DNA from 4 places in the Pantoea sp. SO10 genome. Region 1 is predicted to be linked to each of the others. Evidence: riboswitches for the same ligand, from Rfam matches in the RefSeq annotation. Region 1 holds a riboswitch; each other region holds the start of a gene.
What was found. Region 1 has a riboswitch for thiamine pyrophosphate ahead of thiC (phosphomethylpyrimidine synthase ThiC). Riboswitches for the same ligand answer to the same signal wherever they lie in the genome.

Region 1 (2,198 bases):
GCCTCATCGTTGGCATCCTGAATCGAGCCGGGACGCAGGCCGTCGCCGAGCGACAGCGCCACATCGTAGGCGGCACAAATTTCACAAATCTCGCGGAAGTGCAGATAGAGGAAACTTTCGGTGTGATGCGACAGGCACCATTTCGCCATAATCGAGCCACCGCGCGACACAATGCCGGTCAGGCGTTTGGCCGTCATCGGCACATAGCGCAGCAGCACGCCAGCGTGAATGGTGAAGTAGTCAACGCCTTGTTCCGCCTGCTCCAGCAGCGTGTCGCGGAAAATCTCCCAGTTGAGATCTTCTGCAATGCCGTTCACTTTCTCCAGCGCCTGATAAATCGGCACCGTACCAATCGGCACCGGACTGTTGCGCAAAATCCACTCACGCGTTTCATGGATGTAGCGGCCGGTTGAGAGATCCATCACAGTGTCTGCGCCCCAGCGCGTTGACCACACAAGCTTCTCCACTTCCTCTTCAATAGATGAGCTCACCGCAGAGTTGCCAATGTTGGCATTCACTTTCACCAGGAAGTTGCGGCCGATAATCATCGGTTCGGATTCGGGATGGTTGATGTTCGAAGGGATGATGGCGCGGCCGCTGGCGACTTCCTGACGGACAAATTCCGCGGTGATATTTTCTGGCAGATTGGCACCAAAGCTGTGACCCGGATGCTGCTGTAACAGCACTTCACCGCGAATACGCTCGCGGCCCATGTTTTCACGCAGCGCGATAAACTCCATCTCCGGCGTGATGATGCCCTGACGCGCATAGTGCAGCTGGGTAACCCGGCGACCCGCTTTGGCACGGCGCGGTTGCGGCAACTGCTCAAAACGCAGATGGTCCAGGCCTTCATCCGCCAGACGCTGCTGTGTGTAACTGGAACTCAGCTGGTGGATGGTTTCGCTGTCGCCACGTTCTTCGATCCAGCCGGCACGCAGCCTGTCGAGTCCCTGATGCACATCAATGGTGGCTTGAGGATCGCCATAAGCCCCGGCGGTGTCGTAAACCGGCACCGCTTCATTTGGCTCATAGTGCGGATTCTCTTTGCTGCCGCCTATGTGCGTTGGACTGAGCTGTATCTCACGCATCGGCACGCGAATATCCGCGCGGCTGCCGGTGATCCAGATACGTTTGGAGTTGGGGAAAGCGGTTCCCTGCAGGGAATCGATAAATTCTTGCGCCTGAGCGCGTTGTTCACGACGAGAAGTTTTAGCAGACATAGCAAGTTTCCGGTAACGGTTGGAAGTTGCTTGTCCAGAGTTCGGAAGGAGTAACAGGTACGGTGCCGGGCGCCAGCATGCACCGTGCTGATAATGTCTACTCTTGTTCCCTTCGCAGGTACTAACCTGATCAGGTTCCGCGGATCCCGAATTAACGGTCTCAGCCCCAGAGGGCACTCCGACAAGTTGGTGTTTTGTGGTTTAAGCTACTTTGCTTGCCATTTTGCACCTGGGCAGTGCTCGTGACCGTCACGTACTACGTGTACGCTCCGGTCCCTGCGCGCTGTCCGAGTGCAAACTGGCTGCGCACGCTACGCTTAAACCGCAAAATTTGCCTCTTGATGTTTTGAAGAGGCAATAAAAAAGCCCATTCAGCATAAGAGGGCTTTTCTGGAATAACAAGTTTTTTACAACTTAAGGATGTTAAGCCGGGCGGGCAATGGCGCTATCGTTGGCAACCGGCGGAAGCGCCAGCTGGTTGTCCCAGGCGAGTTGCACCAGCTTATCTTCCAGCGTGAAGCGCGATTCCAGCACCTCGCCGACTTCGGAGAGCGCGGTTTGAAAATCCACGCAATTATCATCGTTAATCGCTTGCTGCAGATGGCTGTCGTAGAGCTGCATGATGCGATCGGTATTCGCCTCCAGTGCCGGGTAAATCTGCGCAGCGACGAATAAGGGGCTATCACCCTGCATCTCACTAATGATGTGTTCATACACGCTGAAATGGCCGGTGGAAAGGTAATCCACCAGGTTGTGACAAAATGCGTCCAGCGCCTGTTCATCCAGCGTGGATAACGCATCTTTTTGTGGCTTCATGCCAATAAGCTCGTAGTAAGTGACGAGCAGCTGTCGACGGGCGCGCAGCCATGAATCAACCAATTCATTTCCGCCGCCTACACGCTCTGTCAGGTTATCTAACTGGTTAAGCATATGGGGCTCCAGGTAGGTTATAGTTGTTTATTACACACTTAATATTAG
Region 2 (2,198 bases), on a different replicon from region 1:
TTCAGCAATAGTGCTGCAGTATTTAACTTTGAAAAATCGGGAGATATGCGAATGGTCTTGCTTCAGATTAATGGTAATTCTAATTAAAAGTAACGAGTGCAAATGAAATTTTAAAATATCCATTAACCTGAATTGCTAATTTAAATAACTATCTCAACTGACTATCCTTACTTCCGCGGCGGTTATAACCGCTGATCGCCGCCTGTTTTTTATCGATCTTGCTCTGGCAATTCACGCAGTAACGCACGCCAGCCAATGCTGCGCGACGCGCTTCCGGGATCGGTTCGCCGCACTCGTCGCAAAATTCAGCACTTTCACCGTGCCCAAGATTTTCACGAGCGCGGGCCACCGCATCATCTACCGTGGCATCAATTTGTTTGTGTACCGCACCGTCTTCTGACCAACCGCCAGCCATACTTCACCTCCGCAAATACTCATGCTCTGAGTATAAGACATGACGTGATTTGTGCCGGGCAGCTCAAATTTTCACGCGTATTTAACATGGTTGACACATCATCGCGCGCCATCCTAGACTGCGGCTTGTTCCAAGGGGTGCTCTGTTAAGGGGCTGAGATTCTACCGGCTGGCGTGTATGCGCGGGCAACGTAGTGACCCTCCGAACCTGATCCGGCTAATACCGGCGTAGGGATGCGGAACCGCAGGGCGATATCGCGCCCTGATTCCCTCTTTGTGCTTTGTAGCGGACAGTTCGCGCTCTTCAGGCGTTGCCTGAGAGTCTCTGCGCAATCGCAAAGGTGGCGACGCACATGAACGAAACACACATCATCCAGGCTCTGCTGACATTCCTGCAGCGCGAAGATAGCTCAGACGACGACTTCAACCAACTGGCCCTCGAAATCTTCGCTTATCAGTTCGCACACAATTCCCCTTATCGCCGCTTCGCCACCCAGCGCGGACGCACGCCGCTGACGGTGAAAAACTGGCGCAACATTCCCGCCATCCCGATTAATGCCTTCAAAGATCTGACGCTCAGCTGCCGTCCCACCGAGCAAATTACCGAGATCTTTATGACTAGCGGCACCACCGGCACGGTAAAAGGGCGCAGTTACCATTCGACGCTGGAGGTGTGGAAAAAATCGATGCTGCTCAATTTCCGCCGTCGCTTTATGGCGGGCCGCGATCGCATCCGCATGGGCATTTTGTTCCCGGATACCGTGGCGATGCCGAACTCCTCGCTGGCGACCTATCTTGATTTGGCGATGAAGGAGTGTGGCACGCCGGACAGCGAAGTGATGGTGGGCGAACATGGCCTCGAAACCAGTCGTCTGTTCAGTGCGCTGGAGAAAGCCGAAGCGGGCGGCGAACCCTACGCGTTGCTGGGCGCCAGCTACAGCTTTGTACCTTTGCTGGATGACATGCAGCGCCAAAAACGCCGCTTCACGCTGCCGGCAGGCAGCCGCATTCTTGATACCGGCGGTTTCAAAGGCCAGTCGCGCGAGATGGGCGCGGAAGAATTCTACGCTTCGCTCTCTCATGCCTTCGGCATTCCGCGTTCCCACTGCATCAACATGTACGGCATGACGGAAATCAGCACGCAGTTTTACGACGCGGGCAATGAGCGCTGCCCGCCGGTGAAATTCGGGCCGCACTGGATCCGCACGCGCGTGGTCAATCCGCTTACCGGTGATGATGTGCCGGACGGCGAAGTTGGCGTGCTGGTGCATCACGATCTGGCACATTTCAACTCGGTGTCTGCGTTGTTAACGGAAGATGCGGGCGTGAGGGTGCCCGGCGGTTTCCATCTGCTGGGACGCGCGACCGGCGCTGATGCCAAAGGCTGTTCGCTGACCATGGAAGCGTTTCTCGCCGGCGCGCAGGCACAGTTGTGAAAGAAATTGCCGGACATCTGCCGGGCCTCTCGGCTGACGAAGTGTATTGGCACACGCTGAGTTTCAATCATCGTGGCGAAAGCCTCGAGGTTTGCGTTCCGCAACTTGATGACGCGCAGATAAAGGCGCTCGCAGCGCGCATCCGCACCAACGCCCGCGCTTATCTCCAGCAGCTGAGCGTGGCGCAGATCATGGGCATCATTGATGAAGCGGTGGCGCGACTGCTCGATCGTCATCATCCAGTGCGCATCAAGGCCGAAAAGCTGCTGCCCATCGTCACCGGTTACGATGCCGAGATGGTGCGGCTTGGCCTTACCGGCTATCTGAAAACCTTTCGTCAACCGCAGT
Region 3 (2,198 bases), on a different replicon from region 1:
ATTCTGAAAATGAGCCGTTGAAGGTCATCATAAATAAAAAGGGAGCGCCTGAAGAGGTGCTCCCTTTTTAATGCATCAATCAATCGACAAATTATGGATCGCTAACACCGCGCGTGCCGCTTCTTTGCCTTTCTTAATAAAATGCTCGGTATAGAAGTTTTCAATCACATCAACCGGCTGGAAGTTATGTGGCGTTAATGAAACGGAGAACACCGGTACGTTGGTGGTCAGCTGCACATTCATCAAGCCATCAACCACCGCAGCGGCAACGAAATCATGGCGATAGATACCGCCGTCAACCACCAGCGCAGCGCAGACGATCGCATCGTATTTGCCGGTTTCGGCCAGACGCTTAGCCAGCAGCGGCATTTCAAATGCGCCAGGCACTTCCAGCACTTTTAATTGTGCTTCTACGGATTGATCGGCTAATTCTTTTTCAAAACCCACCAGGGCATTATGGACAATTTCTTTGTGCCAGCCGGCTTTAATAAATGCAATTTTAATATTGTTCATGGTTATTCCGACATCACCTGTAATGTTTTCTTGCGCATAAAATAATGTGTTTGTATACCATATGTTACGTTTGTGATCCACAAAGCCTAAGTAGCGATAAATGCCGTGATGCTAAATGCCACGTAAAGCATCCGGTTATTCCGCGCTTGACGGCGACCATCGCCTGCAATACAAATAGACGCGTCGGGGGAGTCTCGCCAAAGAGACTGAGAGGCTAATAGCGCACTGCGCGGTTTAGCGACCCTTTGAACCTGACCCAGTTGATACTGGCGTAGGAAGACTGACAGTCTTGTTTTTTGGGCTGTCTGGCGCTCAAACAATCTCGATGGACGCGCCATTTCCCTTCTCCTGTATCTGCGGGTCTCAGCTAACACTGAGAGGCCGATGTGAATTCCCCCTGTTTGAACATCCTGGAACCGGCGCTGTGAGCCGCTGGAGCGTGCTTGGCTGCGGCGTGGCGGGCCTATGCGTAGCCACTTTGCTGGCGGAACGCGGTGAAGGCGTTGAGGTGATGGGCGATGACGCGCGCCGCCCGGCATCGTGGTTTGCTGGCGGCATGCTAGCGCCCTGGTGTGAAGCCGAAAGCGCGCCGCGCGATGTTATCACTCTTGGGCAACACGCCGCCGCGTGGTGGCAACAGCGCGTCAGCAGCGTCGAGCATCAGGGCACGTTGGTGGTTGCGCCGCCGCGCGATAGCCTGGAACTCAATCGTTTCGCCCGCATGACCGAGCAGCATCAATGGGTCGATCCCGCCAACATTGAACCGGCGCTGGAAGGGCGCTTTGCGCGCGGTCTGTTTTTCGCCGGGGAAGCGCATCTCGATCCGCGTCTGGCGTTGCAGGAGATGCGTGACGCGCTGATCGCGCGCGGCGTGTCATTCAGCAATCACGCGCCGAGCGGCCAGATTATCGATTGTCGCGGCATCCACGCCGCGCCGCATCTGCCGCGCCTGCGTGCGGTGCGCGGCGAGATGCTGATTTTGCACAGCGATGAAGTGCAGTTTTCCCGCCCGATTCGTCTGCTGCATCCGCGTTTTCCCTGCTATCTGGTGCCGCGTCGCGGCGGCCACTTTATGCTCGGCGCCACCATGATTGAGAGCGACGATGCCAGCGCCATCAGCGCGCGCGCCATGATGGAGTTACTCAGCGCCGCCTATGCCATCCATCCCGCCTTAGCCGAAGCGCGCGTGATTGAGAGCGGTAGCGGGCTGCGTCCGGCCTATCCGGCGAATCTGCCGGAAATCCACTATCACAATCACACTTTTTATCTCAACGGCATGTATCGCCACGGTTTTCTGCTGGCGCCAATGCTGGCAGAGCAGCTGATGCAACGCATTTCTGGGGAACTCAACAATGAATATTCAGCTTAACGGCCGCGCCATCAGCACCCAGGCAACAAGCCTGAGCGAATTGCTGATCGAGCAGCAAATTGATGTGGCCTGCGTCGCCACCGCCTACAACGGTGCGTTTGTGCCAAAAAGCCAGTACGACACGCAGCGGCTGGATGAAGGTTGCCAGCTCGAAGTGCTGTCACCGATGCAGGGAGGTTAAGCGATGTTTTACGATTTTGAACCGCAATCACGCTTCCTGCTCGGCACCGCCGGTTATCCTTCGCCCGCCATTTTGCAGCAGGCGATTGCCGCCTCCGGCACCGACATCATCACCGTCAGTTTGCGGCGCGAAGGC
Region 4 (2,198 bases), 470 kb from region 1:
CACAGTTGTGCCAGCCAGCCGCTGCGACCGTACACGCTGAGCAAGCCAAACACCGCCACCAGCACCGGCAGCACCAGCGTCATGGCGCACAGGCGCAGCAACAGATTGCGTCCCGGAAAACGGCGGCGATAGAGCGCGCGCGCCAGCAGGATCGCGGGCAGCACCGACAGCAGCGCCGACAGCAGCGCCTGCTCAAACGAGAACAGCAGCACATGATGCAAATAGCTGTCGTCGAGTAGCGCGCGCCAGTCGGTGGCCGGAGCGACCACCACCAATGCGCCAAACGCCAGCAGCGCCACCGCGCACAGCATCAGCGCGATGGCGCTGCCGGGAATCAACCAGCCGGGCATTAACGGCTAACGGCGCTTTGCCATGCGCTGATCCACGCGGCGCGATGGTCGGCGACTTCGGCTGGCGTGAATTGCAACGCCTTCGCGGGCACCTGCAACGTTTGATAACCGGCTGGCAGATCGCTTTTGATCACCGGATACATCCAGTTGCCGGTAGGAATGGTCTGCTGGAAGGCCGGAGAAACCATAAACTGCATGAACTGCTGCGCCAGCTTAGGCTGTTTGCTACTGGCGAGCTGCGCGGCGACTTCCACCTGTAAATAGTGGCCTTCGCTGAATTCGGCCGCGGCGTAGTTCTCTTTCTTCTCTTCGATAATGTGATAAGCCGGAGACGTGGTGTAGCTCAACACCAGATCGCTTTCGCCTTTCAGGAACAGGCCGTAAGCTTCGCTCCAGCCTTTAGTGACGGTAACGGTTTTTTGCGCCAGCTTCTGCCACGCATCAGCTGCGTTATCGCCATACACTTTTTGCATCCACAGCAGCAGGCCAAGACCCGGCGTGCTGGTACGCGGATCTTCATAAATCACGCGCCATTTTTCCGGGCTTTCGACCAGCTCTTTCAGGCTTTTCGGCGGGTTCTTCAGTTTGTTTTTATCGTAGACGAAAGCGAAGTAGCCATAATCGAACGGGATAAAGGTTTGATTGTTCCAGCCATCCGGCAGTTTTAAGCTGCGGGTATCGATGCTGCTTTCGGCAAACAAGCCGGTTTTCTCCGCTGCCTGCACCAGATTGTTATCCAGCCCGAGCACCACATCGGCTTTGCTGTTTTTGCCTTCCATGCGCACGCGATTGAGCAGCGATACGCCATCTTCTAGCGCCACATACTTCAGCTCGCAGTCGCACTGCGCTTCAAAGGCTTTTTTTACCGCCGGGCCGGGGCCCCAATCGGCAGAGAACGAATCGTAGGTGTAAACAGTCAGAACCGGTTTGGCAGCGAAAGCCGGTGCCGTAACCAGCAGCAACATAGGCAGAACTTTGTTTAACACTTTGCGCTCCTTGAGGAGAAGAGATGTTGAGTCGCAAAGGATCTGAGGAGTGAGGCATCTCAAATCCCTACGCCGGTATTAGCCGGATCAGGTTCGACGGGTTTCTCTCAGCCCTGATATCAAGGCACCCCGTTGAGAACGGCTCATTCTAGACATTTATATGACAGCGCGAAAGGATCACAGCTCCGGTGGTGCAAACCAGGCTGATTTGAAGTCAAACCAGCCGAGCGTATTCAGCCGCACGCCGCGCATACTGCGTTGCCCTTCCAGTAGCAGCCAGTGATGGAACAGCGGATGCAGATAGTCGCGGTCGATCAGCTGTTTGCTCCATTCCGCCAGCGGTAACGCTTTCTGCCGCCAGCGCGCGGCATCGGCTTGCCAGTCAATCGGGATGCAGTGATGCATCAACGGCAGCTCGAACAGTTGCGCGAACAGCGCGTACTCCAGCGGCAGGGTAAAGTTGACGCTGCCAAGCCAGATATCACTTTCACCTTCGCCCTCGAACCACGCTTCGTAGCTCACGACACGAGTAATTAGCTCGACACCTTGCTGCGCCAGCAGCGGTCGTAGCGCGTTAGCGATACCTTCATGCTCAACGTGATGGCTGTACCAGCTCAGCGTCAGCTGAGTTAAGCCTGCCGGTTTATCGGCGGAGGTGAGATCGCGGCGATGGTGCCAGCGCGGCAGCAAGCCATAAGCCGGGAACCAGTAACGCTGATAGCCGACGCCTGCATGATTCAGTAAGGCGATGGGATTAAACAGATAGCTTACCCAGCGGCGGAAATGCGCATCGCGACCCAACTCGGAGCGCTGATCGTACAGCAAGAAGTAGCAGCCTTCTTCCAGACGACTCTCTTCCGAT

Region 2: linked by a shared signal. The riboswitch ahead of FCN45_RS20570 (long-chain fatty acid--CoA ligase) and the one ahead of thiC (phosphomethylpyrimidine synthase ThiC) in region 1 are both predicted to bind thiamine pyrophosphate.
Region 3: linked by a shared signal. The riboswitch ahead of FCN45_RS21700 (FAD-dependent oxidoreductase) and the one ahead of thiC (phosphomethylpyrimidine synthase ThiC) in region 1 are both predicted to bind thiamine pyrophosphate.
Region 4: linked by a shared signal. The riboswitch ahead of thiB (thiamine ABC transporter substrate binding subunit) and the one ahead of thiC (phosphomethylpyrimidine synthase ThiC) in region 1 are both predicted to bind thiamine pyrophosphate.

Annotation. Positions count from the first base shown of each region.
Region 1 covers NZ_CP040095.1:257,248-259,445, forward strand. Annotated here, with positions in the region: gene thiC (phosphomethylpyrimidine synthase ThiC) at 1-1,220, opposite strand, end outside; TPP riboswitch at 1,311-1,411, opposite strand; gene rsd (sigma D regulator) at 1,644-2,150, opposite strand.
Region 2 covers NZ_CP040096.1:227,969-230,166, reverse strand. Annotated here, with positions in the region: gene FCN45_RS20575 (DksA/TraR family C4-type zinc finger protein) at 149-415, opposite strand; TPP riboswitch at 539-666, shown strand; gene FCN45_RS20570 (long-chain fatty acid--CoA ligase) at 768-1,850, shown strand; gene FCN45_RS20565 (acyl-CoA reductase) at 1,847-2,198, shown strand, end outside.
Region 3 covers NZ_CP040096.1:475,612-477,809, forward strand. Annotated here, with positions in the region: gene FCN45_RS21695 (6,7-dimethyl-8-ribityllumazine synthase) at 76-513, opposite strand; TPP riboswitch at 689-808, shown strand; gene FCN45_RS21700 (FAD-dependent oxidoreductase) at 938-1,882, shown strand; gene thiS (sulfur carrier protein ThiS) at 1,866-2,063, shown strand; gene FCN45_RS21710 (thiazole synthase) at 2,067-2,198, shown strand, end outside.
Region 4 covers NZ_CP040095.1:730,869-733,066, forward strand. Annotated here, with positions in the region: gene thiP (thiamine/thiamine pyrophosphate ABC transporter permease ThiP) at 1-350, opposite strand, end outside; gene thiB (thiamine ABC transporter substrate binding subunit) at 350-1,336, opposite strand; TPP riboswitch at 1,383-1,478, opposite strand; gene sgrR (HTH-type transcriptional regulator SgrR) at 1,514-2,198, opposite strand, start outside.